Regions from separate parts of the Streptomyces sp. NPDC091292 genome, predicted to be linked through region 1. Evidence: riboswitches for the same ligand, from Rfam matches in the RefSeq annotation. Region 1 holds a riboswitch; the other holds the start of a gene.
The links. A riboswitch is a leader RNA that binds a small molecule or an ion and turns the genes downstream of it on or off. The one in region 1 is predicted to bind glycine.
Positions count from the first base shown of each region.

Region 2: it holds a riboswitch for glycine, as region 1 does, so the genes downstream of both, gcvT (glycine cleavage system aminomethyltransferase GcvT) here and gcvP (aminomethyl-transferring glycine dehydrogenase) in region 1, are expected to answer to the same signal.

Region 1 covers NZ_JBIVUQ010000029.1:1,764-17,112, reverse strand. The annotation lists gene ACIQNU_RS39880 (glutamate-cysteine ligase family protein) at 1-815, opposite strand, end outside; gene ACIQNU_RS39875 (hypothetical protein) at 1,343-1,933, shown strand; gene ACIQNU_RS39870 (DUF5999 family protein) at 2,296-2,508, shown strand; gene gcvP (aminomethyl-transferring glycine dehydrogenase) at 2,686-5,571, opposite strand; glycine riboswitch at 5,762-5,857, opposite strand; partial or broken gene ACIQNU_RS39860 (PRC-barrel domain-containing protein) at 5,968-6,153, shown strand; gene ACIQNU_RS39855 (DNA polymerase IV) at 6,291-8,024, opposite strand; gene ACIQNU_RS39850 (MerR family transcriptional regulator) at 8,208-8,843, opposite strand; gene ACIQNU_RS39845 (bifunctional nuclease family protein) at 9,028-9,501, opposite strand; gene ACIQNU_RS39840 (MerR family transcriptional regulator) at 9,600-10,352, opposite strand; gene ACIQNU_RS39835 (FHA domain-containing protein) at 10,368-11,315, opposite strand; gene ACIQNU_RS39830 (DUF881 domain-containing protein) at 11,398-12,288, opposite strand; gene ACIQNU_RS39825 (small basic family protein) at 12,294-12,626, opposite strand; gene ACIQNU_RS39820 (DUF881 domain-containing protein) at 12,623-13,525, opposite strand; gene ACIQNU_RS39815 (sugar phosphate nucleotidyltransferase) at 13,664-15,349, opposite strand, start outside.
Region 2 covers NZ_JBIVUQ010000010.1:3,136-18,484, forward strand. The annotation lists gene ACIQNU_RS25360 (hypothetical protein) at 1-87, shown strand, start outside; gene ACIQNU_RS25365 (hypothetical protein) at 162-1,415, opposite strand; gene ACIQNU_RS25370 (AfsR/SARP family transcriptional regulator) at 1,700-4,918, shown strand; gene ACIQNU_RS25375 (hypothetical protein) at 5,998-6,411, shown strand; gene ACIQNU_RS25380 (L-serine ammonia-lyase) at 6,899-8,278, opposite strand; gene glyA (serine hydroxymethyltransferase) at 8,421-9,680, opposite strand; gene gcvH (glycine cleavage system protein GcvH) at 9,704-10,078, opposite strand; gene gcvT (glycine cleavage system aminomethyltransferase GcvT) at 10,245-11,381, opposite strand; glycine riboswitch at 11,552-11,646, opposite strand; gene ACIQNU_RS25400 (AAA family ATPase) at 11,930-12,598, shown strand; gene ACIQNU_RS25405 (enhanced serine sensitivity protein SseB) at 12,686-13,465, shown strand; gene ACIQNU_RS25410 (enhanced serine sensitivity protein SseB C-terminal domain-containing protein) at 13,650-14,450, shown strand; gene ACIQNU_RS25415 (ABC transporter permease) at 14,871-15,349, shown strand, end outside.

The DNA.
Region 1 (15,349 bases):
AGATCGTGTGCGGAATCGATCCAGCGCTCGCCGAACCAGGTGCGGGGCCGTACGCCCTGTGCCTGGAGTTCGGGCGGGCGGGTGTCGGTGGACTGCTGGAAGAGCGGCGGACGCGATTCGCGCCACAGCTCATGCCCGAACAGGAACGGCGAGTTGGCACCGAGGGCCACCTGGACGGCCGCCACCGCCTGCGCGGCGTTCCACACATCCGCGAACCGGGCCGGCGTCACCTGGAGATGCAGTTGTACGGAGGTGCAGGCGGCCTCGGGCGCGATGGACGCGGAGGTGCAGCTCAGCCGCTCGACACCGTCTATTTCGAGCGCGAAGTCCTCGCCCCGCGCGGCGACGATCTGGTCGTTGAGCAGGGTGTACCGGTCGACCGCCGAGAGATTCGCCGAGACCAGATCGCGCTGGGCGAGCGTCGGCAGAATGCCGATCATCACGATTCCCGCGTCGACCTCGTTCGCTTTCCGGTGGGCGTACGCGAGTCCGGTGCGCAGCTCCTCCGCGAGCCGGTCGAGAACCCTGCCGCCCAGCCGGTGCGGGGCGATATTCACTTCGAGATTGAACATCGCGAGTTCGGTCTGGAAATCCTGGCTCGCGATACGCTCAAGCACTTGCGCATTCATCATTCTCGGCAGGCCGTCGGGCCCGGCGAGATTCAGTTCGATCTCCAGACCCATCAGGTTCTTGGGCCGATCGAAGCGCTCCTCCTCCAACAGCCTCCCGAGCCCCGACAGACACTGCCGGAGCTTCCTGCGGTACTGGTGCCGATCGGACAGGTCGAACGCGCCTGCCACGACCTTCTCCCCCATCGAAGCGTCCCTCCTCGAATGGGCAGCCCGGCATCCCGGCCGCTGTGTCACCCGGGGATGATGCCCAGGCAATGTGATCGATAACGCCCGCACCGGCCATCGGGGGCGCTACTGTGGGGGCGGTCACACCAGGCACATTCACCGGGCAATGACCACTGCACGGACCGCCGTACGGTTTCACCGATGACACCCTGGTGAAATATGCCGACGAGAATCAGCCGTCCGCCGCAGGAAATCGCCCGAGGTCACGGCGTCGGGCCCGCAGAAAATCGGCGGAAATCCCTCATTTCGGCGACCGAAATTCGCCTTGCTCATCATATCGCGGAGGGCTAGCGGAAACACTGTGTGAACACCTGTCGTATAAACTTCGCTCACGAGGTCGGGAGTTCGTGCCCGCGGTCATGACCGTCTTGTCCCCCGTCATGCCCCCGCCCCTCCCCGGTCCCGAGAGCTGACAGCGTCGTCCGCACTTGCCCCGTGTTCCGCCTGCCTGTTTCCGCCTGCCTGTGGATGAGAGGCGACCCACCATGCCGCTGCATGTCCCCCCTGCTCCCGCGCCTGCCCTGCGCAGCGTCCTCGCGGCACTCGGTTCCCCCACGGCTGTCCGTGAGGCCCGAACCCCGTCCCTGCGGTCCGCCCAGGGACCCGTCACCGCCGAAGTACCGCTGCCCGTACACGTCCTGGACCATCTGGCGTCCGGCGGCCCGTCGCCCACGCGGCTCGCGGGCTGGCGCTTCCTGATCCGCCACGGGGGCCAGTCCGTCGCGGCGGCCGACACCGCGCTCACCCCGGACGGCTGGGTGTTCTCGCACTTCTTCGAGGGCCCCTACATCGCCTCCACGGAGAAGGCACTCGGCCAGGCGGAGACCCTCAAGTCGTCCTACCAGGCACGCCTGTTGTCGGTGCCCGAGCTGTACATGCTGACGCTGTGGCTGCACGGCGACTGCGCGGCCGACGGCGCCGAAGGACGCCCCGCGCCCACCGATCTGCTGGTCCCGCTGGCCCCCGCACCGCCCGGCATCGCGGCCCACCGCCCGCACCACGTCGCCGAACTGCTCCCCGTCCTCGGCCTCCGCCTGACCCCGGCCCCGGCACCGCTCCTGAGTTCCCCCGCCTGACAGGGAACAGCACGGCCCGACGGGGAACCGCCCGCCCGAGCCCGGCTCCTGGCACACTGTGCCGGGGCCGGGCTCTTGCCTGTACGAGTGCCGGGACCGTGCTCGTTCGCGTACGCCGACCCCGACGCCCCACGATGACTAGCCCGGTTCGGCCACGGCGAACCCCCCGAAGAGACAGTGCGGTTGGCTGAACCGTCCGCACGGGTGATACGTCTCTAGGCAGTAAGAACCGCTGCCACGAAATCCCTGCGGAATCACGCCCGTAGGGCAACACTGGGACCGGACCGAAGATACGGGGGGCGGCCATGACCAACGCATCGAGCCGCAGGACACACATCAATCCGCAGCGAAAGAACCCTTCCATGTGCCAGCACCAGCCACTGTGCCCGTCAGCAGATTCCGCCGACCGTGAGGCCGCGCTCCACGTCGCGCACCACCCCGAACAGGGCTGGAGCCTCCTGTGCAACGGCGTCCTGATCTTCGAGGACACGGGTGAGCTGCTGCCGAACGGCCAGGTCATCGCCCCGCACCGCCCGCTGGGGCTGGGCACCGGCGAGATCATGACGGCCGCCTAGCGGCCCCACCGGGCACGCGCACGCAGGCACGCAGACACGCACAACGACGAGCAGGGGCCGCTCCGGAACACACACCCGGACCGGCCCCGACGCATGTCCCCGCGCGCGGGACGACGCCCCGCGCGCGAGCCACGCTCAGTCCTCGTAGCTCAGTGCTCGTAGCTCAGCGCTCGAAGCTCAGTCCTCGTAGGCGTCCAGCGGCGGGCAGGAGCACACGAGGTTCCGGTCGCCGTACGCCTGGTCGATACGGCGGACCGGCGGCCAGTACTTGTCGGCGGGCGACACTCCCGCCGGGAAAACGGCCTCCTCGCGCGCGTAGGCGTGCTCCCAACCACCGGACAGGGCGCGCGCGGTGTGCGGCGCGTTCCGCAGGGGGTTGTCCTCGGCGGGCCAGGCGCCGGAACCGACCTTCTCGATCTCCGCGCGGATCGCGATCATCGCGTCGCAGAACCGGTCCAGTTCGGCCAGGTCCTCGCTCTCGGTCGGCTCGATCATCAGCGTGCCGGCCACCGGGAACGACATCGTCGGCGCGTGGAAGCCGTAGTCGATGAGCCGCTTGGCGACATCGTCGACGCTGACTCCGGTCGCCTTGGTCAGCGGGCGCAGATCGATGATGCACTCGTGCGCGACGAGACCGCCGGGACCGGTGTAGAGCACCGGGTAGTGCGGTTCGAGCCGCTTGGCGACGTAGTTCGCGGACAGCACGGCGACCTGGGTGGCCCGCTTCAGCCCCTCACCGCCCATGAGCCGCACGTACGCCCACGAGATCGGCAGAATCCCCGCCGAGCCCCAGGGAGCGGCCGAGATCGGCCCCACGCCGGTCTCGGGTCCGGCGGCCGGCTGGAGCGGGTGGTTCGGCAGATACGGGGCGAGGTGGGCGCGGACACCGACGGGACCGACACCGGGGCCGCCGCCGCCATGCGGGATGCAGAACGTCTTGTGCAGGTTGAGGTGCGAGACGTCGCCGCCGAAGTGGCCCGGCTTGGCAAGGCCCACCAGGGCGTTGAGGTTGGCGCCGTCGACGTAGACCTGACCGCCCGCGTCGTGCACGGCGGCGCAGATGTCGGCGACGTGCTCCTCGAACACCCCGTGCGTGGACGGGTAGGTGATCATCAGGACGGCGAGTTCGTCGCGGTGCCTCTCGATCTTGGCGCGCAGGTCGTCCACGTCGATCTCACCGTCGTCGGCGGTCTTCACGACGACGACCTTCATCCCTGCCATGACGGCGCTCGCGGCGTTGGTTCCGTGCGCGGACGACGGGATCAGGCAGACCGTGCGCCGGTCGTCGCCGTTGGCGCGGTGGTAGCCGCGTACGGCGAGCAGCCCCGCGAGTTCGCCCTGCGAACCGGCGTTGGGCTGGAGGGACACCTTGTCGTACCCGGTGACCTCGGCGAGCCGCTCCTCCAGCTCACGGATGAGCGTGAGATAGCCCTGCGCCTGCTCGGCGGGCGCGAAGGGGTGCAGCTGACCGAACTCGGGCCAGGTGACCGGCTCCATCTCGGTGGTCGCGTTGAGCTTCATGGTGCAGGAGCCCAGCGGGATCATGCCGCGGTCCAGCGCGTAGTCCCGGTCGGCGAGCCGACGCAGATAACGCAGCATCGCCGTCTCCGAGTGGTACTGGTGGAAGACGGGGTGCGTCAGGTAGTCGTCGGTGCGCAGCAGCGCGTCCGGAACGGCGTCGGCGGCGGTCGCGTCGAGCGCGTCGATGTCGGCCTCGGCGCCGAACGCGGTCCAGACGGCGCCCAGTTGGGCCCTGGTGGTGGTCTCGTCGCAGGCGATGCCGATGTGGTCGGCGTCCACGAGCCGGAGGTTGACGCCGTCCTCGCGCGCGGCGGCGACGATCCGCGCGGCCTCTCCGGGCACCCGCGCGGTCAGTGTGTCGAAGTAGGCGGCGTGCACGATCTCGACACCGGCGGCCTTGAGCCCCTCGGCGAGGAGCGTGGCGTAGCGGTGGGTGCGGCGGGCGATCGTCCGCAGACCGTCGGGGCCGTGGTAGACGGCGTACATTCCGGCCATCACGGCGAGCAGCACCTGAGCGGTGCAGATGTTGCTGGTGGCCTTCTCGCGGCGGATGTGCTGCTCACGGGTCTGGAGCGCGAGCCGGTACGCCTGGTTCCCGTCCCGGTCGACCGAGACTCCGACGAGCCGGCCGGGCAGGCTACGGGCGAACGACTCGCGGACCGCCATGTATCCGGCGTGCGGCCCGCCGAAACCCATCGGGACACCGAACCGCTGCGTGGTGCCCACGGCGATGTCGGCGCCCAGTTCGCCGGGCGAGGTCAGCAGGGTGAGCGCGAGCAGATCGGCGGCGACGGTGACGATCGCACCGAGTTCATGGGCCTGCTCGATGACGGTCCGCAGATCGCGTACGGCTCCGGAGGCACCCGGGTACTGGAGCAGGACGCCGACGACGCCGCGCTCGGCGTGCGCGGTGGGGATCCCGGACGACAGGTCGTCGACGACGACCTCGACCCCGGTCGGTTCGGCGCGGGTACGGATGACGGCGACGGTCTGCGGCAGGGTGTCGGCGTCGACCAGGAAGACACCGTTCTTGACCTTGCCCATCCGCCGGGACAGCGCCATCGCCTCGGCGGCGGCCGTGCCCTCGTCGAGGAGCGAGGCGCCGGAGGTCGGCAGTCCGGTCAGCTCGGCGACCATGGTCTGGAAGTTCAGCAGCGCTTCGAGGCGGCCCTGCGAGATCTCCGGCTGGTACGGCGTGTACGCGGTGTACCAGGCAGGGTTCTCCATGACGTTGCGCAGCACGACCGGCGGCGTGAACGTGCCGTAGTAGCCCAGGCCGATCATGGAGCCCAGGACGTCGTTACGGTCCGCCAGACCGCGCAGCTCGGCGAGGACCTCTGCCTCGGTACGGGCGCCGGGCAGGTCCAGCGCCTCGGCGCTTTTGATCACTTCCGGTACCGCGGTCGCCGTCAGTTCGTCCAGCGAGCCGTACCCGACCTGAGCGAGCATCTTGGCGCAGGCCTCGGCGTCGGGCCCGATGTGGCGCCGTTCGAACGGAATGCCCTGTTCGAGTCGGGAAAGCGGAATGCGGTGGGCGGTCATGGCGGGGGCCTCCTGGTCTCACGCGCTGCTCTCACGCGACCTTCGTGGGGCACCACGGCAGCGGTGCCCGGACGGCCTCCCCCTCTGTCATCTCAACCTGAGAGCTTCACCGGCTCGCCCGGGGGCGCTCCGGCTTTCACCGTCGGTGAGGTCGGGGGCTGTCGGCTCCCGCCCTGCTTTCCAGAGTGACCTCACCCGTGCGGTACTGGGGCCTGAGAGATTCCGGGGAGGATTTGCTCCTTCGGCGCTCCCGGTCACTACCGGGAAGCTCTCCCGCACAGGGTCAACAGCCGTCTGCCAGCCTACCAGCGAGGACCCCGCACGAGTCTTCGAGTGGCCGCCTGCCCCAATGTGCTCTTTCGTAGTGGTGACGAATGCTTGTGGCGGAGTTTGCCCATGGCGGAGTTGCGACCAGTTGGAGGGCCCGTGCAGACCGACATCGATCCGCGCAACCTGATCGGCCGCAAGGCGTTCGACCGCACCGGCACGAAGATCGGCACGATCGACGAGGTCTACCTCGACGACGCGACCGGCGTCCCGGAGTGGGCGGCCATAAGGACAGGGCTTTTCAGCCGGGACGCCTTTGTGCCACTGGAGCCGAGCGAGCTGGTGGAGGGCGCTCTGCGCGTCCCCTTCGACCGGGCCCTGATCAAGGACGCCCCGGATTTCGGTGTCGGCCGGCACCTCTCCCCCGAACAGGAACTCCAGCTTTACCACCACTACGGCCTGGACATCTCGGCCCCCGGATCCCCACCGCCGCCCGACCGGGACTTCGGGCATATCGCGGGATCGGGGTCCGGCTCCGGGCCTGGGTCAGCGTCCGGCTCCGGGGACGAGCCTCCGGAAGGCGGCACGGGGGCCCGCTGAGGTGACGGGGGCGGTGCGGGTGCGGATTCCACAGGTACTCGCTGCGATTCCGGAGGTACCAGTTCCGCCGTCGGAGGCACCCGTTCCGAAGACCCCTCCTCCACCGCCGACACCACTGAAACCGGATCCGCGGGCTCCAGCTCCGGGTCATCGGTCCGAAAGGTCCGTACCCGCCCGGGTGCCGAGTCCGGCGTCTCGAACCGGACCGTCACCCTCCCCACCCCACTGCCCTGGACCCATCCCCGCCCATGGACGGCATGCAGCACATCGTGCCCGGCAGCCCACCGCCGCTCGGCCCTGGGCTCGGCACCGGGTTCGGAATCGGACGCGTGGGGCGCGCCACCGCCCGGCGGGTGCCCCACCACGTCACCGTCCATCTCCTCAGCCGGCTCACCCCCGTCATGGCCGGACGGATGCTCCCCGACCGATTCCGACGCCACGGACGATTCCGATGCCACGGATGACGCGGCCAGGGACGACGCGGCCAGGGACGACGCGGCCGGCGAGGCGGACACGGCAGCCTGCGCGAACAAATCCTCCTGCGTGTAGTCCGCGAGCCCGGTGACCCCGACCCCGAGCAGCCGTACGCCTCCCGTGGTGTCCACGGACTCCAGGAGCCGCCCTGCCGCCTCCCTGACCACCGCGGGATCGTCGGTGGGCCCGCGCAGCGTCTCGGACCGGGTGAGCGTCGAGAAGTCGTATCTGCGGACCTTGAGCACGACCGTCCGCCCGGAGTGCCCGGCGGCTCTCAGCCGCTGTACGCACCGGTCGGCGAGCCGCTGCACCTCCAGACGGACCCGGACCCGGTCGTGGATGTCCACGTCGTAGGTGTCCTCGACGGACACCGATTTCGTCTCCCGCTCGGCGACGACCGGCCGCTCGTCCCGTGCGTGCGCCATCGCGTACAGCGCGGTCCCGTGCGCCTTGCCGAGCAGCCGTACGAGTTCGTCCTCGCCCGCTTCGGCCATCTCCCCGACGGTGGTGATCCCGGCGCGCCGCAGATGGTCCCCGGTGGCGGGGCCGACGCCGGGGAGGGTGCGTACGGGCATGGGGGCCAGCAGGGCGCGCTCGGTGCCGGGCTCTATCAGCACCAGACCGTCGGGTTTGGCCTCCTCCGAGGCGATCTTCGCGAGCATCTTGGACGCGGCGAGCCCCACGGATCCGGTCAGTCCGGTCGCCGCCCTGATGTCCGCGCGCAGCCGCTCCCCCGTGGTCTGCGCGGATACCGCGTCCCAGGCCGTTCCACCGGCCTCCAGATCGACGAACGCCTCGTCGAGGCTCAGCGGCTCCACCAGCGGCGACAGCTCCCTCAGCAGCCCCATCACGCGCTCGCTGATCTCACGGTAGAAGGCGAAGCGGGGGACGAGATACGCGGCGTTCGGCGCGAGTCTGCGGGCCTGGCCCATGGGCATCGCGGAGTGCACCCCGAAGCGCCGTGCCTCGTACGACGCGGTGGCCACCACACCGCGCGGCCCGAGGCCGCCCACCACCACCGCTTTCCCGCGCAGGCTGGGCTTGGCCGCCTGCTCCGCCGAGGCGTAGAAGGCATCCATGTCCAGATGCAGGATGGTGGGCTCGCTTCTCACATGTCCGATGCTGCCCTACGCCACTGACAATGCCCCGGCGAAGCGCCACGACCAGGGCATCAACGCCCTTCCCGACCGCTCCGGCCCACCCCTGCCGGGGCGCGCCCCTGCTCCGGCCCACCCTGCTCGGCCCACCTTCGCGGGCCCCCGGCCGATCATCCTGCCCGGGGCCCGGTGGATCCCTCAGACCGCGCGGTGACGCCGCCGCGCCAGCTCGTCCGCCGGGTTGTGTCCGACCAGCGTCTCGCCGGTGTCGACCCGCTCGCCGTGCAGCTGCGACAGCGCGCTCTCGACGTCCCGCCACACCACACCCACGGCGATGCCGAAGACGCCCTGACCGCCCTGGAGCAGGTCGTGGACCTCGTCGGGCGAGGTGCACTCGTAGACCGTCGCGCCATCGCTCATCAGCGTCATGCGCTCCAGGTCGGTGAAGCCGCGCTCCCGCAGATGCCGGACCGTGGTCCGGATGTTCTGGAGCGAGACACCGGTGTCCAGGAATCGCTTCACGACCTTGAGGACGACCACGTCCCGGAAGCTGTAGAGACGCTGCGTCCCCGACCCGTACGCGGCCCGCACGCTCGGCTCGACAAGGCCGGTACGGGCCCAGTAGTCGAGCTGGCGGTAAGTGATCCCCGCTGCCGCGCAGGCTGTGGGGCCGCGGTAGCCGACCTGTTCGGACGGCGTGACACCGTCCGACGTCACAGCCGACGGCCGGGTCGGAACTCGACCGGCCTGACTGCCGTGGAGCGCGTACGGGCCGCCCTCCCCCGAACCCAGTCCGGGGGCACCCCCAGCCGTACCGTCGCCGCTGCTTCTCACGCCGACCTCCGTCCTTGACCTGCCTTCTCGAAGGTAGGCAGTCACTCGGGGTGCGTCAACGATCGCCACACTCGCCACGCCGAGTGATAATCACCCTACGAGTGGTTTCCCGTATCCCACCGCGGGGAAAGGCTAGCCGAATGGCCTGAGGGCCGCCGTCCAGTTTCTCACCGGCTGCTGACTCTCACTGGCTGTTGGTGCCGAAGTCCTCGGGCGAGATCTGGTCGAGGAACTCGCGGAACTTCTCGACCTCGTCCTCCTGCTCGTCCGGGATGGCGATACCGGCGTCGTCGAGCACCCCGTCACTACCGTAGATCGGCGTTCCGGTCCGCAGGGCCAGCGCTATGGCGTCGGAGGGGCGTGCGCTCACCTCGACCCCGCTCGCGAACACCAGCTCGGCGTAGAAAACGCCTTCCCGCAGATCGGTGATGCGCACTTCGGTCAGCTCCTGACCGACGGCCTCCAGCACGTCCTTGAACAGGTCGTGGGTCAGCGGTCGCGCGGGGGCCATGCCCTGCTGTGCGAAGGCGATCGCAGTCGCCTCCCCCGGCCCGATCCAGATGGGGAGGTAACGGTCGCCTCCCACTTCTCGCAGGAGCACGATCGGTTGGTTGGAGGGCATTTCGACCCGGACACCTACGACGTCGAGCTCGTTCACACAGCAACCCTAGGCCGTGCCCGGCACCTTTGGGTAGTCGGGCACCCCATGGGCGGGCAACGGAACCGGCGCCCCTGCGGGGTCCCCGCACCGTGTGATCAGGGCAGTCGTACGCCGAGCGCGGTCTGCACGAGAGCCGAGTGCAGCCGTACGGTCAGCTCGGCCAGCTCCTTGGTGCGGGCCTGAGCGTGTGCCCTGGTCTGCGGGTTGCGGTGGCGCCGCAGCGGTGCCACGACCTGGTCCACGAGGCCGGCCTCACGCTCCGCCGACGCCTTCATCGCGCGCAGGTGTCGCGGTTCGATGCCGGACCTGCCCAGTTCCACGACGAGCGTGGCCACGGTGACGGCCTCCGCGTCATACCCACCCTCCGGCAAAGGGGTGAGCAGGCCGTACGACTCCCATTCGGCGAGTTCCGCCTCGTCGATTCCGGCGGCGGCCAGCAGCTCGTCGCGGCCCACGCGCGCGACGGTCGGCGCGTCGGGGGCGCCCAGAAGCTGCCCGTCCACCGTGTCGCGCTGTCGCCCCGGCCGGCCCAGCGTCGGCAGCTGTACGGTCTCACCGCGCTCCAGGGCCTCCAGATACTCCCGGATGACCTTGAGGGGCAGATAGTGGTCGCGCTGCATCCGGAGGACGTGAGCGAGCCGCTCGACGTCCTCGGGGCTGAACTTGCGGTACCCGGAGGGCGTGCGCTGGGGCTCGATGAGCCCTTCGGACTCCAGGAATCGGATCTTGGAGATCGTCACCTCGGGAAACTCGTCCCGGAGCGTGTTCAGCACGGTGCCGATACTCATCAGCCGACCGTCCGTGGCGGCGGTGCCGTGGCCCGCACCGCCGCTCGGTGTGTGAAGCATGTACCTTCCCGGGGGTCAGATGCCCCGCTGGCTGGCGTAGAAGACCAGTCGGTACTTGCCGATCTGGACCTCGTCGCCGTTCGACAGCGGGACCGCGTCGATCCGCTCTCGGTTCACATAGGTGCCGTTCAGGCTGCCGACGTCGGACACCGTGAACGAGCCGTCGGGGCCGCGCCGGAACTCCACATGCCGCCGGGACACGGTCACGTCGTCCAGGAAGATGTCGCTCTGCGGGTGCCGGCCCGCCGTGGTCAGCTCCCCGTCGAGCAGGAAGCGGCTGCCGGAGTTGGGACCCCGGCGCACGACGAGCAGCGCCGAACCGAGCGGCAGCGCGTCGACGGCGGCCTGGGCCTCCGGCGACAGCGACGGCGTCATGGTCTGGCCCGTGACCTCGGCGTCGTAGGCCTCAAGGCCCGAGATGGAGATCGTCGACGTCGTCTCGGACGGTCGCTCCGGCGCTCCGGCGCGCAGCGGCGCACCGCAGTTCGAGCAGAAACGGCTTGCTTCCGCGTTTCGGTTCCCGCACCTCGTACACACCAAGGCCATGGACGGACCCTCCTGCCGCGGCTGCCCCTGGGGGGCATGGGACGCGTACGGGTCGGGGGTAAACCCTCCACCCGTACTTGAGGTTGACGGTTCCCCGAAACCTATGCGGCCGGATGCGGCAGGGTCAACAGAGGACGCGCCCTGTCCGCCCGAAATGTCGCTACCCGGAGCAGCGACCTGATCACGGAACAGCGGACGGTCGCCCGACTGCTCCTCTCCGTCTCCATGGCGCGGCGCACGATGCCGGGCGGAGGCATTGCCGCCGTCCTCGCGTGAACTCCTGCCGAACAACTTCGCAAACAACTTCACGGGCGATTCCCCTTGACCGAAACAGACCCGCCCGTGGGGCAGGACGAACCCTGACTGCACACACCTGCCGACCCGGACATCTTCACAACGTCCGTACCCTCCGGACAGTTTCCACCACGCACCCCTCTTCCGGTGCGCCGACCCCCCGCAACCTCATGCCCTCGCCGGGCAGCCCCCATGCACCTCCGGTTCACCGGGAGGACGACCGAGCGTAGTCAGGCTGCTTCGCCGGTCGCAAGGCGTCAACAATGATCTTCTCGGAGCGCTCCACAGCGACCGTGGCCTGCTCCTTCTCCAAAGTCTGCACCACTCCGCCCGGGATGTTGAGCGCCGGCTCCAGGTCCTGCGGCTTGCCGATCACCTTGAAGCTGTACGGCTGGCCGATCTTGCGGCCGTCGACACTCACCCCACCGCCGTCGCCGTCCGTGAGGTAGGTCCCGGCAACCACCCGGACGTCGTTGACCTGAATCGCCTCGGCTCCCGCCGCGCGCAGTTCCTGGATGGCATCGAGCAGCATGTCCGCCTTGACCGTCCCCTTCGTGTCGCCGATGACCATCGTGATGCCCGGCCCCTGGGCCGCCACGGTGCCCGCCAGAATGCCGAGTTGCTTCTCTCTCTCGACCGTCTGCTTGCGTGCTTCCTCGGCCTGGTCGGAGCTGTTCTCCAGTTCCGTACGCTGATCCTCCAGACGCTGCTTCTCATCCTCTAGACGCTGCGTACGGTCATCCAGTTCATCGAGGATGCGTACAAGATCTTCCTGACGTGCTCCGCGCAGCGCGCTGTTGTCGCTCGTGGACGCGACCTGGATCGCGAGTCCGAAACCGAGACCGGCGAGCAGCAGCGCCACGATGAGCTGCGCACGGCTGAAACGCGGCGGCCAGAGCCCCTTCACCAGCCGCTGTCTGCCGGTCAGCCCGGGAGGTCCCGTCTGCTCACCCGCGCCACCGCCGTCACCGCCGCCACCGGGCGCGGAAACGTCCGCCACGCGCGCGGGGTCGACGTTCTCGGCGGAGGGCCCCATCGGAACCTCAGGGGGCAGTTCCCTGCGCAGATGCCGCTCGGGCGTCTCGTCCGTACCCATCGGCCTCACGCCCGGAACACATGCCGCCGGATCGCGGCAGCGTTGGAGAAGATACGGATACCCAGCACGACGACCACACCGGTGGACAGCTGGGCGCCGACGCCCAACTCGTCGCCCAGGAAAACGATCAGGGCCGCCACCACGACGTTCGACAGGAACGAGACCACGAAGACCTTGTCGTCGAAGATCCCGTCGAGCATCGCCCGCAGCCCTCCGAACACGGCGTCCAGCGCCGCGACCACGGCGATCGGAAGGTACGGCTCGACGACCGCGGGAACCTCGGGCCGGACCAAAATTCCGACCACGACTCCCACGACGAGGCCCAGTACGGCGATCACGATGTGCCCTTCTCTGCTTTCGGCTCTGCTGTTCGTACGATCACGCTCGGTGCGGCAGGCAGCTGGAGATCGTCCTGAGCGGAAATCCCGGTCCTGATGCCGAAGTTCTCCTGGAGGGCATGCAGGTACTGGCCGTCGGCACTGTTCTGGAACCGCGTGCTCAGCCGCTGCCCGTCCCCCACCGCGAGCACCGTGTACGGGGGCACGAGGGGCCTGTTGTCGACCAGTATCGCGTCGCCCGCGGCGCGGATCGCGGACAGGGCGGTCAGCCGCTGCCCGTTGATGGAGATCGCCTCGGCGCCGGACTGCCAGAGCCCGTTGACGACCCGCTGCATGTCCCGGTCGCGCAGCCGCCCGGTGTCGGAGAAGTCCGCGCTCTCCCGCGGTCCACCGCCGCCCTGGTCGGCCGACTTGGCGTCGTCCACGGTGAGTTTGATTCCGGGCCCCTGTACGGCGGTCGCTCCGGAGAGGATGCCCATCAGGTCGGCGTGGGGGCCGCCGTCCCTCCGGAGCGCTTCACGCTGCCGGGCACCGACGTCGTCGCGCAAGGTGTCGACGTTCTTCTCCAGCTTGTCGGCCGCCGAGGTCTCCCGGTCGATGCGGTCGATCAGCTCTTCACGCTCCTTGGCGACGACCGGGGCCGCCACACGCGCCTGGGCGGCCCCCACGGTCACCACCAGGGCCGCGAGGACCAGTCCGGCGGCCAGGCCCAGCTTGGACCGCAGCGTGCGCGGCAGGCCGGCCTGCCCCTGCGCCTTCTTCCGGGCCGCCGCTTCCGCGTACCCCTCGTCGAGGCTGTGGTCCATGACGTTGGTGAGCAGCGACATGGAGGCGTCCAGGCGCCGAGGGCGCGACGACGGGGTCCTCCGAACGGCGGGCTGCTGCGGCATGCCGCACATCGTCGCACGTCGCCGCCGCTACCTCCGAATGGCCCCACCCGCGTGCCGGACAGCGCCCGCACGAGGCGCTGTCCGGCACGGCACACTGATCCCTTTCGGGTGAATACGGGAGGTCGGCCCCCGGGGTGGTACGACGGGTCAGCGGCCGGCGCTGTCCACGACCGCCGACCACTCGTCCAGGAGCGCCTGCGCGGACGTGTCGTCGGGGCCTTCTGCCCAGAGGTGGGTCACGGCCTCGGCCGGGTCGGGCAGCACCAGCACCCAGCGCCCGTCGCTCTCCACGACCCGTACGCCGTCGGTGGTGTCCACGGACCGGTCGCCCGCCTCCTCCACGACCCGCCGCATCACGAGCCCCTTCACGGCCCACGGGGTCGCCAGGTCACGCTTGAGCACATGCGCACGCGGGATGCGCGCGTCGATCTGGCTGAGCGTGAGCTGCGTACGCGCCACCAGACCGATCAGCCGTACGAAGGCGGCGGTGCCGTCGAAGACGCTGCTGAACTCGGGCACGATGAACCCGCCGCGCCCGTCGCCACCGAAGATCGTCGAATCGTCGCGCCCCACGCGCGTGAGGTCGTCGGGCGATGTGGTCGTCCATTCGACCTGTGTGCCGTGGTACGCGGCCACCTGTTCGGCGATCCGCGTCGTCGTCACCGGCAGCGCCACCCGGCCACTGCGCCGCTCGGCCGCCACCAGATCGAGCATGACGAGCAACGCCCGGTCGTCCTCGATGATCCGCCCCTTCTCGTCGACCAGGGACAGCCGCTCGCCCACCGGGTCGAACCGCACACCGAACGCGGCGCGCGCGGAGGCCACGATCTCCCCGAGCCGCACCATTCCGGACCGGCGGGTCTCCGCCGTCTCGGTGGGCCGCGACTCGTCGAGCCCGGGGTTGATCGTCAGCGAGTCGACGCCGAGCTTGCCCAACAGGCTGGGCAGCACAAGACCGGCACTGCCGTTGGACGCGTCCACGACCACCTTGAGCCCGGAATCCGCGATCCCGGTGGTGTCGACATTCCGCAGCAGCGAACCGGTGTACGAGTCGAAGACGCTGGACGGGAAGTGCAGGTCCCCGATCTCACCGGGGAACGCCCTGCGGTACTCCTGACGCGCGAACACGCGATCGAGCTTGCGCTGACTGCCCTGCGACAGGTCGGCTCCCTGCCCGTCGAAGAACATGATGTCGACGGAGTCGGGCACACCGGGAGAGGTCCGGATCATGATGCCGCCGGCGCTTCCCCGCGCGGTCTGCTGCCGCGCCACGGGCAGCGGCACGTTCTCCAGGTCGCGTACGTCGATGGCACTGGCCTGGAGCGCGGAGATCACCGCCCGCTTGAGCGCACGCGCACCACGGGAGTGGTCACGCGCCGTCGTGACGGTCGCCCCCTTCTTGAGGGTCGTCGCATAGGCCCCGGCGAGGCGTACGGCCAGCTCCGGCGTGATCTCGACGTTCAGGATCCCGGAGACCCCGCGCGCGCCGAACAGGTGGGCCTGGCCGCGGGACTCCCAGATGACGGAGGTGTTGACGAACGCGCCGGCCTCGATCGTCTTGAACGGATAGACCCGCACATTGCCCTGAACAATCGATTCCTCACCGACCAGGCACTCGTCGCCGATGATGGCGCCGTCTTCGATCCGCGCGGCCCGCATGATGTCGGTGTTCTTACCGATCACGCAGCCGCGGAGGTTGCTGTGCTGGCCGATGTAGACGTTGTCGTGGAGGACTGCCTTGTGCAGGAAGGCACCAGTCTTCACGACGACGTTCGACCCGACGACAGTGTGCTCACGGATCTCCGCGTCCGCCTCGACCTTGGCGTAGTCCCC
Region 2 (15,349 bases), on a different contig from region 1:
GTCCGGGTGCACCAACTCGATACGGGTATGCCGCACTGCTCCGTGCACCTCGGACGTTTCGGATGCCTGGGCGATCTCATACGCTGACGACTCGAACACAGCGGCCTCGATTCCAGGCACCTCGAACGAAGTTGACTCGGACAGCACGATCGTCGGCGCCGTCACGATGCCACGCTACCCGGCTCGTCGTACCGCACTGCGACCGGAAGCCGCGCGGGCTCCGTCGTTGGTCGCACGCCCGGCGCCCGCAGCCGTAGCTTTCGGTAGATGAGCGCGCGCATCTTGTGGGCGAACTGCCCAGGCTCCGAGGTGATCCGGCCCGCGACCCGTTCGTAATCCGGTGAGCGGTACGTGGTCGAGCTGCGGTCGAGCTGCTTCCGCATCGGACGGTCCCTGCGCAGCCGAGGCGCGAAGGAACTCAGCTCCGCCAGCGGCGATCCCGGATCCACATCCGAGTCCGGAAAGCCAGCCATGAGAACGGGAGCGCCTGTCATCGCGCCGTACAGCGAGACGGAGCCGTGGTCACCCACGACGTAGTCCGCTGCTGCGACCGCCCCGATCCAGTCGCCGTACTGGTTGACTACGGTGAGCCCCGCGCGGGCGAGGTTGGCCAGCCAGCTGCGGATCTGCCACTCACTATGGGTATTCCATACGTGTGGGTGAAGCAGCACCGCGATACGGAACTCGTCCCGGGGCAGCTCTCCGACCAGCTGTTCCAGCAGCTCCATCCCCTGTCCCAGCAGCGAGTGGGGGCCCCAGGTGGAGCAGACGAGCACGAGCTGCTGCCGCGCCCTGACGCGCAGGGCCTCCCGGTACAACGCCCGCAAGGGCAGGCTCGCGACCATCCGGTCGAAGCAGGGGTCACCGACCACTACTGCGGCGGGCAGTGCCTCGGGGCACTCGCGGCCGAGGCGGGTCAGCTCCTCATGGTGTGCCAGGACGATCGCTTCGGGCACTACCGTGCCGTCCTTGATCAGCCGCTGCCTACTCAGTCCGTACACCCCGCGCTCCGTCACCGCGCGTCCACGCCGCCCGCCGGGAGTGATCTTGTTGTGTCCGGCGCCGTGTGGCAACACAATCACTGGCGAATGCAGTTCGTGAAGGCTGCCATGGGCGGCAGCCAGTGCGAGGTCGAATGGGGTCTGTATCGCCTGGCCCCAAGACAGCACCAACCCTTTCAGTTCCTCCAGAAAAGCGGCTACGCCATTGCTGAACACATCGGGTGCCGAGGTGAAGAACACCTGGACCCGTGAGTCGCCCTCCAGCAGTCGGATCGCGTCGAGCAGCCGCTGCCCAGAGGCCACCGTGTGCACTACGGCCAAGACCTTCTTGCGGATCTGGCGCGTAGCCCAGCGTTCGACATCCAGACGCACCGGCACAGGCGGCCAATGCGCTTCCGGACTTGTCACCATCATGGATTCAGTCCCCCGCTCCGGCCGATCCTCCGGCCGAGCCAGTCGTGACAGCCGCGACGATTCGCGGCCGCTGGGACAGATATCCCCCGTGGTGTGGATGGCCGACTTACGGGAATCCTGCACTCCGCGTGCAGCGGCCATGAGACAGGGACGGGGCCGTGCGCCCGCCGCGCTTCCGTGCGCGTCTGTCCGCTCCCCCTTGCTCCAGCAAGAGTTGATTGTGTTACGCGCAGACGTGCGGGCTCTGCCGGAGGCGGCAGGAAGAAGCACACCCATCGGGGGCGATGGTGGAACTTCTTGCTCTGGGACCCCTTGAACTGTGGCATCAGGGACAGCAGTTCAGGATCGGCACGGTGAAAGAGCGGTGCGTGCTGGCTGTACTCATCCACGCCCGGGGAGAACCGGTTACGGTCGACGCGCTGATGGACCGAGTCTGGGACAACGATCCGCCCCCCACAGGCGTCGACACCCTCCACACGTATCTGTCGCGATTACGGCGACGGCTGCACCTGGCGGTCGGCGACCTGGCGAATGTGGAGCGGGCCTCCGGGCGGCAGTACCGGCTCCGCGTCGATCCGGCAGACGTCGACCTACTGCGCTTCCAGCGGCTGCGCAAGGACGCGGGGGCGGCGGCCGGGCGAGGCGAACGCGAGCTGGCCCTCGGCCTTCTGCGCACTGCGGAATCGACTTGGCGGGGCGAGCCGTTGGCGGAATTCAGCAGCGCCTGGGCGGTCTCGGCACGCGCTCGGCTGATTGAGGACTACCGGAGCATACGGGAAGAACGGATCCGGCTGGAACTGGAGTTGGGGCAGCACGCCGATCTCATCGGTGAACTGCATGAGCTTGCCGCGCAGAATCCCCTCGCGCAGAGAGTGATCGCCTCGCTGATGCTGGCCCTGTACCGCTCGGGTCGGCCTCATGAAGCCCTGGCCCTCTACCGGTCCACTCGCCGGCGCCTGCAACAAGGGCAGGGGATCGAGCCGGGGGCGGAGCTTCAGGAACTTCAGCTGCGGATCCTCGAACAAGACCGTACGTTGATGGAGACCGGCTTCGAACCGGGCGCCGCTACCTCACCCGCAGAACCGACTGTACCGGCATCCGAGACGGCCGTCCCGGCGGAGCCCCGTAACAACCTTCCGCGTGACACTCAAGACTTCACCGGTCGTACGAGCGAACTGCGGATACTGCTGCAGGATTTCCCGCCCCACTCCGTATCCGGCTCCGCACCCGGTCTTACCTCCGAAGGCCCCTCGACGACTGCCCTGCCGCTGACCGTCGTGCACGGAATGCCGGGCATCGGGAAGACCGCTCTGGCTATCCACGCAGCACACCGGCTGAGTATGTTTTATCCCGATGGCCAGTTCTACGTTGATTTGCGTGCGCATAGCGGACAACAGCCTTGTGAACCTGCCGAGGCGCTAGGCGTGCTGCTCCACGCCTCCGGGGCGCCCGAGAAACTGCCCGACTCGCTCGATGAGCGCGCTGCCAGATGGCGGGAGTGGACGGCCCGTCACCGCGCACTGGTGGTCATCGACAATGCCAGGGACGCTGCCCAGGTCAGCCCTTTGCTGCCTGGCGCTGCGACTTGCCGTGTGATCGTGACAAGCCGAAACCGTCTTGCGGGGCTCGACGGCGCCACATTGCTCTTCGTAGACGTCATGTCCGAGGCGGAGGCGGGCTCGCTTTTCTCCCGCATCGTGGGTGCCGCCCGGTCTGGCGATGCCACGGCCCTGCAACGTCTCGTTGACGCGTGCGACCGGCATCCACTCGCGCTGCAACTTCTCGCGAGCCGCTTTCGACACCGGCATTCCTGGGATTTGTACCATCTGCTTGACCGGTTGACTCAAGCCGCCGACCCTCTCGATGAATTCGATGGCGCTGTGGCGTCGGTCTTTCGGTTCTCGTATGCCGAGCTTAGCTCCCGAGCGCAAGAATTGTTCCACCGTCTGGCACTGCACACAGGCCCTGACATCACCCTCCGTGCGACGGCCGCGCTCGTCGGCTCGGACATCACGCAAATCCGCAGGAGCGTGGAGGAACTACTCGACTGTCACTTGCTCGAAGAGCCCCTCCGCGACCGTTATCGGCTCCATGATCTCGCCCGCGCATTCGGCCTTCAAGTCGGCGCTCGGACGGAACCGGAGACCACGCGCCGCGAGGCGGTCGACCGGCTCTTTGCGTACTACCTCACGACCGCGCACCGCGCTGATCGCTTTGTCTACCCGCACCGTCGTACGCTCCCCCTGGGACCGGAACGGGAATCCCCGTATGCGTCCCGATTGGCTGACTCGGACCAGGCATCGGTGTGGCTGGCCGTGGAACGCGCGAACCTCCTCGCCGTTGCTCGCCGCGCCGCCGCCGAGTCCCCGGCGTACGCCGCGCTGTTCCCGCACGTATTGGCCACCTCGCTCAAACTCTGGGGTACGTGGGAGATCGCGGCCGAGTTGTACGGCGCGGCGGTTTCGGCCCTGCGCGCCAGTGGCGACCGGGAGGCCCTCGCTAGGACCCTGGTGGAGCACGCGGATGTGCTGGCCCGGAAAGATCACGACAACGCACTACGTTGTGCGGCCGAGTCTCTGGCTCTCTCTAAGGATCTTCACGACCCCCGCGGTTGTGCCGATGCACTCTTCCAGTCGGGTCGGGCTCACCTCGCGGCAGGCCAGGGTGAAGTTACCCTTCGCATTCTGGACCAGGCGCTGATGCTGTACAGGAATGTCGACGACAGGCACGGAGAAGCCGAGTGCCTCAACGTCCAAGGTATGGCGTTGTATTACGCTGGGCGGTACGACGAGGCGCGCCAGAGGGTCCAGACGATGCTCGACATCCACGAGAATCTCGGCGATTTCCTGGGACAGGCCAGAGCGATGAATAATCTGGGTGAGCTGTGTTATATCCAGGGGCGTTACGAGGATGCCCGTGGCTACTACGAGCAGTCCTTGGCCCTGGTGCAACAGTGCGGCGGTCGGCAGGAGTTCGCAATTCTTGACGCCAACCTTGGTTCCGTCCACCAGGCGACCGGGCAGACGGCCGTCGCGCTTGCGTACTTCCACAGAGCCCTGCGCAGCCGTCGAGCGAGCGGGGACACTTCGGGGGAGGCGAGCGTACTTATCAGCCTGGGAACGGTTTACGCGGAGATGGGACGCAGAGGCGAGGCCCTGTTGCACTTCACCAGGGCGGAGGAGGCCACCCGTGGCATTGGCAGCCCCCACGAGCGCCAGCGAGCGTTGATCGGCATAGCCAAGAACCACCTTGATTCGGGGCGACTCGGCACCGCGCTGAAGGTTTATGAACAAGCGCTGGATATAGCTGAGGGAATCGGATTTCCTCTTGGTTCTGCGAATGCCCTGGCGGGGCTCTCACGGACCGCGCTGTCCTCGCAGAGCATTGGAATGGCGCGCCGCTACGGCGAACAGGCGGTCACCATCTTCCAGAACCTTGGAGCCGAAGCTGAAATCCAGAGTCTGCGGCATCTGCTACGCGAGCAAGACGTGACCGGCTCCTGAGTGTCTTCAAGCACTTCGCAGGGAGCAGGCATGCTGCCCGAGGGGGCAGACGCTTGCGCGACGGCCCCCATAGACCTACATCACCACATCCACTCGAACGGGAATGTGCTCGCGGCGGTGGCGGCAGGGTGTTTGCAAATGCTCACAGCTCTCCATCTGGTTGAACCGAGTTCTTGCTCGCAGAATCTATACGATTCAGGCTGCATGTGAGGACACGATTGTATGAAGTCGATCAAGGAGCTAGATGGCAGGCTGTGCGCAGGAGCAATCCAAGTCGGACGGCACCCATCCATGCCAGGGCGGGCCCTGCGGTGGACGACGTCGATGACCTTATAACCGCCACTGGCGGGATCGCCGCGAGGGTCGCTCGCGGGGGTAGGCGGTCACGTTCCAGCCTACGAGGGAGGCCAGTTCTCCAACCAAGCGGGTGCGACCCAGGAAGGAGTTTCGGGGCCTCCGCGGGAGCCGGGTGATGTCGAGTGGACCGTCGAGGAGGAGGGAGACGCTGTAGAAGAGCGCTCCGCGTACTCCGGTCGGCATGGGACGGAGGGCAAGGCCGCGCAGCGGGCTCGGCTCGGGGAGGAAGGGTGTCGTGGCGGGATGCGGATCTCCTGGACAGGGGTTGATGCGACCGGGGCCCGTGAGACCGCTGAGCCACCAGTGCAACCCTGACGTCCGACGTAGCGAACTGAGGTCTGTTCGGTAGTCGGAAGGCGCATACTGGCGGGCCCCTCTCGGCCAAGCCCGTAGCGGATCATTGAGGTGGGGCAGATTCTCCGACTGCTGGCCGAGACCGGTGCCCAGCCCGACAACTCTGGACATGGTGTCCGCACCCGCTTCCACTACGCGTCCCGTTGCGATGGCTGGAGGGTGAAGTTAGAAAGACTGTCGCTGGCAGGGCAGGGCAGGGCAGGGGCACCGCTTCGCGTATGTCGAAGTCAGCAAACCGCCGCGGCACGCCAGCCTGCTCCAGGCAACTCGCGCAGCGACGGTATGGCGTGCGGCGCTCCTGTGCGAAAGCCGTGACACGTCTACCGTGGCTGTTGTTGGGCGACTGGAGATAGCCCCAAGGAGCTTAGATGGAAGCCGAGTTGGTGGCATTGGCGACGTCAGGTGCTAGTACGGTCGTCGCACTGATGGCGAGCGATGGTTGGAACGCGGTGAGGTCGCGCGTTGTTGCGCTGCTGCAGCGAGGCAGCCGGGCGCAAGAGGACGTGGATCGAGTCGAGGGTGAACTGGAGCTGGACCGCCGCGAGTTGGCGGCTGCCCGGGACGGAGACGACGCTGCCGTGATCGCCGACCTTGAGGCGGCCTGGCGGATCCGGTTGCGGCAGTTGCTTGGCGAGGACCCCTCCGCATCAGCAGTGCTCCGGGAACTGATCGCGGAGGCAAGTACCGGTTCGGGCACAGTCCGCAACACCATCAGCGGCGGTGAGTTCCGTCAGGCGGTCATCCAGACGGGAAGCATTCACGGTGGTGTGCATCTGGGCTGACGCGGTCGGTCAGCATGCGCCTTGGTGAGTACCAGCACCGTCAGTGACCTCAAGTTCCGGCGAAGGCCAGTGCACGGCTGCCTCTCCTCAAGCAGTAACTCGCCGGCTATGCACGGCCCGAGTGCACCATGAAGAAGGAGCCACCAGGAGCTTGTCCTCATCTCCTCTGCGAGGAGCAACAATGTCAAGTGGCGAGCTTCAGCGGTTAGACCATGCGCGACTCTTCGCAGGGCGGTCATCCGTCATGACAGTCCACTCCCAGAGGAACGAATCGCGACGTCGTACACGCGTGGTTCCGAGAGGGACGGAGGTGGCGCAGGGGCCCCGGCCCTGGCTGACGAGGCCCCTGCTGATGATCGTTCTCCCAGGGACTTTTCAGGGACTTTCAGCTCTGTCAGAGGGACTTTTCAGGGACGATCCGCTGTGCAAGCGGGAAAGTCCATGACAGAGCTGAAAGGTGAGAAACACCTGGTCAAGTCACATCTTCTCAGCACTCGATGATGTTCACCGCAAGCCCGCCCCGCGCCGTTTCCTTGTACTTCACGCTCATGTCCGCGCCCGTCTCCTTCATCGTCTTGATGACCTTGTCGAGGGACACCTTGTGGCTGCCGTCGCCTCGCATCGCCATCTTCGCGGCCGTGACGGCCTTCACCGCCGCCATGCCGTTCCGCTCGATGCATGGGATCTGGACGAGACCGCCGACCGGGTCGCAGGTCAGGCCGAGGTTGTGTTCCATGCCGATCTCGGCGGCGTTCTCGACCTGTTCGGGGCTGCCGCCCAGGACCTCCGCGAGGGCGCCCGCCGCCATCGAGCAGGCGGAGCCCACCTCGCCCTGGCAGCCCACCTCGGCACCGGAGATCGACGCGTTCTCCTTGAACAGCATGCCGATCGCGCCCGCCGCGAGCAGGAAGCGGACCACGTCCTCGTCCTTGTCGCGGGCGGAGCCGCCGGCCACGAAGTTGATGAAGTAGTGCAGGACGGCGGGGATGATGCCGGCGGCGCCGTTCGTCGGCGCGGTCACCACCCGGCCGCCCGCCGCGTTCTCCTCGTTCACCGCCATCGCGTACAGCGTGATCCACTCCATCGCGTGCGCCGCCGGGTCGCCCTCGGCGCGCAGTTGCCGGGCGGACGTGGCCGCGCGGCGCCGCACCTTCAGGCCGCCCGGCAGGATGCCCTCGCGGGCCATCCCGCGCGCCACGCAGCGCTGCATGACCTGCCAGATCTCCAGCAGGCCGTCGTGGATCTCCTCCTCGGTGCGCCACGCCTTCTCGTTCTCCAGCATCAGCGAGGAGATCGACAGACCGGTGTCCTTCGACAGCCGCAGCAGCTCGTCACCCGTGCGGAACGGGTACTTCAGCACCGTGTCGTCCAGCTTGATCCGGTCCGCGCCGACCGCGTCCTCGTCCACGACGAAGCCGCCGCCCACGGAGTAGTACGTCTTCTCCAGGACCAGGCCGCCGGCCTCGTCGTACGCGAAGATCGTCATGCCGTTGGCGTGGTACGGGAGGGTCTTGCGGCGGTGCAGGACCAGGTCGTCGGCGTAGGCGAACGCGATCTCGTGCGCCCCCAGGAGGCTGAGGCGGCCGGTCGTCCGGATCGTCTCCACCCGCTCGTCGGCGTTCTCCACGTCGACCGTGCGCGGCGACTCGCCCTCCAGGCCGAGCAGCACCGCCTTGGGGGTGCCGTGTCCGTGGCCGGTCGCGCCGAGGGAGCCGTACAGCTCGGCGCGTATCGCCGTGGTGTGGGCGAGCAGCCCGTCGTTCTTCAGGCGCCGCGCGAACATCCGGGCCGCACGCATCGGGCCGACCGTATGGGAGCTGGACGGGCCGATACCGATCGAGAACAGGTCGAAGACCGAGATGGCCACGGGGAACTCCTAGCTGGGTTGGTAGACGCCGTTGTCTGCCGGGTCGTGCCGAGCGGGTGCGGGTGCGGGTGCCGGGTCGGGGCACCACGTCCACCTTCCGGGTACGTGGTGCCCCGCGTGTGTCCTGCGGCGGGACCGGGGCCTACAGCCCCGGGTACAGCGGGTGCTTCGCGGCCAGCGCGGTCACCCGCGCCCGGAGGGCGTCCGCGTCGTACGACGGCTTCAGCGCCTCGGCGATGACGTCCGCGACCTCACGGAAGTCCTCGGTGGTGAAACCGCGGGTGGCGAGCGCCGGGGTGCCGATCCGCAGGCCCGAGGTGACCATCGGGGGCCGGGGGTCGTTCGGGACGGCGTTGCGGTTGACCGTGATGCCGACCTCGTGGAGCCGGTCCTCGGCCTGCTGGCCGTCCAGCTCCGACTCGCGCAGGTCCACCAGGACCAGGTGCACATCGGTGCCGCCGGACAGCACGTTCACCCCGGCCGCGCGGGCGTCGTCCTGGACGAGCCGCTCGGCGAGGATGTGCGCGCCCTCCAGGGTGCGCCGCTGGCGCTCCTTGAAGTCCTCGGACGCCGCGACCTTGAAGGAGACCGCCTTCGCCGCGATGACGTGTTCCAGCGGACCGCCCTGCTGGCCGGGGAACACCGCCGAGTTGATCTTCTTGGCCAGCTCCTGCGTGGACAGGATCACGCCACCGCGCGGACCGCCGAGGGTCTTGTGCGTGGTGGTGGTCACGACATGGGCGTGCGGCACCGGGTTGGGGTGCAGCCCGGCGGCCACCAGACCGGCGAAGTGCGCCATGTCGACCATCAGATACGCGCCGACCTCGTCCGCGATCCGGCGGAACGCCGCGAAGTCGAGCTGCCGGGGGTACGCGGACCAGCCGGCGACGATCAGCTTCGGCCGGGCCTCCTTGGCGAGCTTCTCGACCTCGGCCATGTCGACCTGGCCGGTGGCGTCGTCCACGTGGTACGCGACCACGTTGTACAGCTTGCCCGAGAAGTTGATCTTCATGCCGTGGGTCAGGTGCCCGCCGTGCGCGAGGTTCAGACCCATGATCGTGTCGCCGGGCTTGAGCAGCGCGAACATCGCCGCCGCGTTGGCCTGGGCGCCCGAGTGGGGCTGCACATTGGCGTGCTCGGCGCCGAACAGCGCCTTGACCCGGTCGATCGCGATCTGCTCGACCACGTCGACGTGCTCGCAGCCGCCGTAGTAGCGGCGGCCCGGGTAGCCCTCGGCGTACTTGTTGGTGAGGACCGAGCCCTGGGCCTCCATCACGGCGACCGGGGCGAAGTTCTCCGACGCGATCATTTCGAGCGTCGACTGCTGACGGTGCAGCTCGGCGTCGACGGCCGCGGCGACGTCCGGGTCGAGTTCGTGGAGAGACTGGTTCAGAAGTGACATCAGAAGATCCCTACGGGTCGGGGTCAGCCGGCGAAAGCGGTGTACTCGTCCGCCGAGAGCAGGTCGCCCGGCTCATCGGAGACGCGCACCTTGAACAGCCAACCACCCTCGAACGGGGCGGAGTTCACCAGCGACGGGTCCTCCACGACGTCCTGGTTGGCGGCGACGACCTCACCGGTCACGGGGGAGTACAGATCGCTCACCGACTTGGTCGACTCCAGCTCACCGCAGGTCTCACCCGCGGTCACCGTGGCACCGACCTCCGGAAGCTGTACGTACACGACGTCACCGAGCGCGTTGGCCGCGTGCTCCGTGATCCCGACCGTCGACACGCCGTCATCGGCGGCCGACAGCCACTCGTGCTCCTTGCTGTAGCGCAGCTGCTCGGGGTTGCTCATGTCCTGAATTCTCCTGTACGCGGGGGAGTGCTGGTGGACGCGGGGCGGTGCCGGGAGACCCGGCGGCCCCGCGGCGGAGGTGGGAAGCGAGGGGAAGGAAAGGGGCGGTACGGACGGTGTGCGGGAGGTCACTTCCCGCACGAGGTCACTTCTCGCGCTTGTAGCGTCACTTCTCGCGCTTGTAGAACGGCAGCGCCACGACCTCGTACGGCTCGTGCGTACCGCGGATGTCGACCCCCACACCGGACGTGCCCGGAGCGGCGTGCGCGGCGTCCACGTACGCCATGGCGATCGGCCGGCCGAGCGTCGGCGACGGCGCGCCCGACGTGACCTCGCCGACCGTCTCACCGGCCGCGACCACCGAGAACCCGGCGCGCGGCACCCGGCGGCCGTCGGCGATCAGCCCGACCAGCTTGCGCGGCGGATTCGTGGCGGCCCGCTCGGCCGCGGCGGCCAGGGCCGCGCGCCCCACGAAGTCGCCGTCCTTCTCGAACTTCACGACCCGGCCGAGCCCGGCGTCGAACGGCGTCAGCGCGGTCGTCAGCTCATGCCCGTACAGCGGCATGCCCGCCTCCAGGCGGAGCGTGTCCCGGCAGGACAGCCCGCACGGCACCAGACCGGCTCCCTGCCCGGCGTCGGTCAGCGCCCGCCACAGCTTCTCGGCGTCGGCGGGCGCCACGAACAGCTCGAAGCCGTCCTCGCCCGTGTATCCGGTGCGCGCGATCAGGGCCGGTACGCCGGCGACCGTGCCGGGCAGCCCGGCGTAGTACTTCAGGCCGTCGAGGTCGGCGTCGGTGACAGACTTCAGGATGCCGGGGGACTCGGGGCCCTGGATCGCGAGCAGCGCGTACGCGTCCCGGTCGTCGCGGACCTCGGCGTCGAACCCGGCGGCCCGCTCGGTGAGCGCGTCGAGGACGATCTGCGCGTTGCCCGCGTTCGCGACGACGAGGTACGTGGGGGAGGGGGCGTCGGCGAGGCGGTACACGATCAGGTCGTCGAGGATGCCGCCGTCCTCCTGGCAGATCATGGTGTAGCGGGCGCGGCCGACGCCGACCGTGCCGATGTTGCCGACCAGGGCGTAGTTCAGGACATCCACGGCCCCCGGGCCTGTGACGGTGATCTCACCCATGTGGGACAGGTCGAAGAGTCCGGCGCGGGTCCGTACGGCCACGTGCTCGTCGCGCTCGCTGCCGTACCGCAGCGGCATGTCCCAGCCCGCGAAGTCGGTCATGGTCGCGCCGAGCGACCGGTGCAGGGCGTCGAGCGCGGTATGACGGGGTGCAGTGCTCGGGGCATTGCTCATGAGGGGGTGCTCCCAGGGCATGACGGGCGAGGTCGATCCTCCCCATCTGTCATCGGAACCTGAGAGGTTCGCCGGGAGTCCACCGCTGGGCGGATCCGGCTTGCACCTTGGGTGGAGCCGCGGTCGTCGGACACGGCGGTCGGAGACGGCGGCTCGCTTTTCAGATGTGCCTCGCCCACGCGGTATCTGGGCCTGAGAGATTCAAGGGAGGGACTTGCTCCTTCGGCGCCCCGGTGGTGACCGAGGGCTCTCCCGCGTGGATTCAAGCGGCCTGTATGCAGTTGGCGGGCTCATCATTGCACGCATCCGGGCGACACGGCAGGGCGGTGTTCGGACGGTGTTCGGGTCGAGGGCGGGTCGAGGGCGGGTCAAGGGCGGGTCGAGGGCAGGCGCGGACGGTCGGAGCGCGACGACCGGACGGCGTTCGGGTAGTGGCCTGTAACCGCCTTGTGGCAGGACCAGGACGGAATCGCGGTTCACCCCGCATTACCTTCTCTTTACACTCGACGGGGAAGGCTCACGTGGACCCCAGGGGGAGGACGCTCACGGTGAACAGGACCAGGGTGTACGCGACGGCGACCGGTGTCGCGCTGCCCAAGCAGCCCGGTGCCCCGAGGGTGGAGACCTTCGCCGAGGGGCACACGGCCGTCGTCCGTGATCTGCGGGCCCGCGCGGGCCGCAGCCCGCACCGGCTCCGCTTCGCCGCCGGTGACCTGGCCGTCGTCTCGGGCCTGCCCGGCAGCGGCAAGTCCACGCTGATGCGGCGCACGGTCACCGGCCCCCGTATCGACTCGCAGGACACCCGCGACCGCTGGGCGGCCCGCGTACCGGGCTTCGTGCCGTACGGCGTCTACCGGCCGCTGGTCCGCCTCGCCCACTTCGCGGGCCTGCGCCGCGCGCTGCGCACCGGCGAGAGCGTCGTCGTCCACGACTGCGGTACGCAGCGATGGGTCCGCCGCTGGCTCGCCCGCGAGGCCCGCAGGCGCGGGACCACGCTGCATCTGCTGCTGCTCGACGTCCCGCCGGACACCGCGCTCGACGGCCAGCGGGAGCGCGGCAGGGGAGTGTCGCGGTACGCGTTCGGGCGGCACCGCAGGACCGTCGGGCGGCTGGTGCGGGACGCCGAGCGCGGTGACCTGCCGCCGGGGTGCCGCTCCGCGCTGCTCCTGGACCGGACGGCGGCGGACGTGCTGCGCGCGATCCGCTTCGACCGCTGACCGCCAGCCGGGCGACCGCGTGGCGCGAGGGCGGTACGCGTTAGGGTGCGAGCCGCAGAAACAGCGGTCCCGAGCAGGTGGTTGACGATGGAGATACCGGCACAGACGGCCCACGCCATGGCGTACGGCGGATGGCCCGGCAACGAGCTGGAGGAGGTGCTCGCCGCCTCGGTCGGCGCGGCGGCACCCTCGGCGGGCGGCCGGATCATCGAAGTACTCGGCCGCAGCCACCTCTGGGTACCGCTTCCGGCCGGCGGCGGCCCCACCAGCCCCACCCTCGACCTGCCCATGCTGGAGATCGACGGCCAGGGCTATGTCCCGGTGTTCAGCTCCGAGCAGCAGTTCCTCCAGGTCGTCGGCGACCGGATGGGCCGTACCGTCGCGCCCGCCGTCGAGTTCGCGCGCGGACTCCCGCCGCAGCTCGGCATCGTGATCAACCCCGACGGCGCCGTCGGGGTCCCGCTCCCGCCGGCCGCCGTCGCCGAACTGTGCCGCTTCGGACGCACTCCGCTCGACGGCGCCGCGAGCGGTGGCCGGGTGCGCCTGTTCGAACCGGACTGGCAGCACGACCCGGTGGACTTCCTGGCCGCCGCCACCGCCGAGTTCGCGGCGACCGGCGTCGTGGCGAGCGCCCGCCGCTGCCTGGCCAGTGTCGAGGGCGGCGACCCGGTGCTGTTCGTCGGCGTCGAACTGAGCCGCTGGGACGAGTCCGTACGCGAACTGCCCCTGGACGCCCTCGGCCGGGCGCTCGGCCGGGCGCCCGTGAGCTGGCCGGTGAACCTGGTGCTGCTCGACGCGGCGCAGGACCCGGTGGTCGACTGGATGCGCGAGAAGGTCCGGCCGTTCTACGTCCACGGGCAGCACTGAGCCGGGCGCCGCACACTCCCGGGTCCCGCGACCGCGATACGACCCGGCGGCCGGTGCGTCAAGCCGGTGCCGGGATCGCCGCATAAGCTGGTTTCATGGCCTGGACCGGGCGGAGCGGCAGCGGTGCGTGACCCGGGGGATTTCGGTCGGTTTCGTCGAAAGCGTCACGAAGGGGCGGTCAAGGGTGAGTGCGTCGGGCACGGCTGCGGCCGGGCAGGTCGAGCACATGCTGCGCCAGGTGACCCCCGGGCGCTACGACGCGTACGAGGCGTTGCTGCGTGCCCTCTCGGACCCCACGTCGGGTCAGGTGTGGATGCTCCTCTGGCACGGCCAGGCCGGATCACCGGACGCGCAGTACGGCAACATGGAGGTCGAGGGCCTCGGTTACGCGCCCTGTGTGACCTCCGCGCAGGAACTCTCGGCGAGCGGCTGGAACCGTTCGTACGAAGTCATCTCCGGTGTCGACCTCGCGCGCACCCTCTACCCCGACCACTACGGCCTGTGGCTCAACCCGCACGCGCCCGGCGGCGGGGTCGGCATCCCCTGGCTCGACCTGCGGCGCATCGCCACCGGCCTGGACCGCCAACCCGCCGGGCCGCTGCGGCTGTCCGAGCCCGCCATCGAGATCCCGCAGTTCTACGCCCTGCTCACGCAGAACGCCCACCGCACGCCCGCCGTGCGGGCCCTGCGGCGCGCGTGGGTGCAGCCGGCGCTCGGCGCCCCGTACCTCGCCATCGGGCTCGACGTGTACGACACCAGCCCGCCCGCCGTGGACGCCGTGCGGGCGATGATGCAGCAGTCGATCGGGGCCGTTCCCGACGGTCTGCCCGTGTCCACGGTGGCGCTGTCCGACGAGTACGACCCGGTGGCGATGTGGCTGCGGGCCACCGCGCGGCCCTTCTATGACCGTGAGTCGCACGGCGGCGCGCTCCCCCCGGCACCCACGGCGGGCTACGGATATCCCCCGCAGCAGGGCGCTTTCTAGAACGGGAACAGTGCACTTCCGGGACCGGATGGGTGCCTTCCGGACGTGGCCCGGGGGTCGGAAATCGGCCACCGGGTGGTGATCGGGGGTGTGCCACCTGGTGGACAACGGGCATGGCCGCAATGTCCGTTCTGGTGACATCTGATGGTGAAAGCGGCGTAGATCTACGCGCGTGACCTCTTCCGCCCCAACTGACCCGCGTCCGGTATCTGTTACCCGGCGTCTGGATAACGGAACCCCCCAGACAGCATCACGTTTGCGCATCCATTCACCGTCAAGTCTGGTAACAGATCACGGCCGCGATGAAGACTCCCGCTCCAGGGGGTGGGAGTCGCCCCTGTGTACGACGGACTGATCCGCCGCCACAGCGGCAAGTGCGGGCCGGCCACCGCCGGTTGAAGAAGAGGGGTCCCTGCCACGATGACGGCACCATTGCACGAGCCCACCACGGAAGCGGCCCCGACCGCCGCCGAGGAGGTCGCCGCAGTCGAGGGCAAGTCGGTGCAGGGCCGCTCCCTCGGCCGGATCGCCTGGGACCGGCTGAAGCGGGACAAGCTCGCCCTGACCGGCGGCGTCGTCGTCCTCCTCCTCGTGCTCGTGGCGGTGTTCGCGCCCCTGATCACGAGCCTGGTCGGCCAGTCGCCCGACGAGTACCACGAGGACCTGATCGACCCGCTGTTCTCCACGCCCATCGGCTCGTTCGGCGGCATCAGCGGCGACCACCTCTTCGGCGTCGAACCGGTCAACGGCCGCGATGTGTTCGCCCGCATCGTCTACGGCGCCCGGGTCTCGCTCCTGGTCGGCTTCGCGTCGGCCCTCGTCGCCGTCGTCATCGGCGTCGTCCTCGGCATCCTCGCGGGCTACTTCGGCGGCTGGCTCGACGCCACCATCAGCCGCCT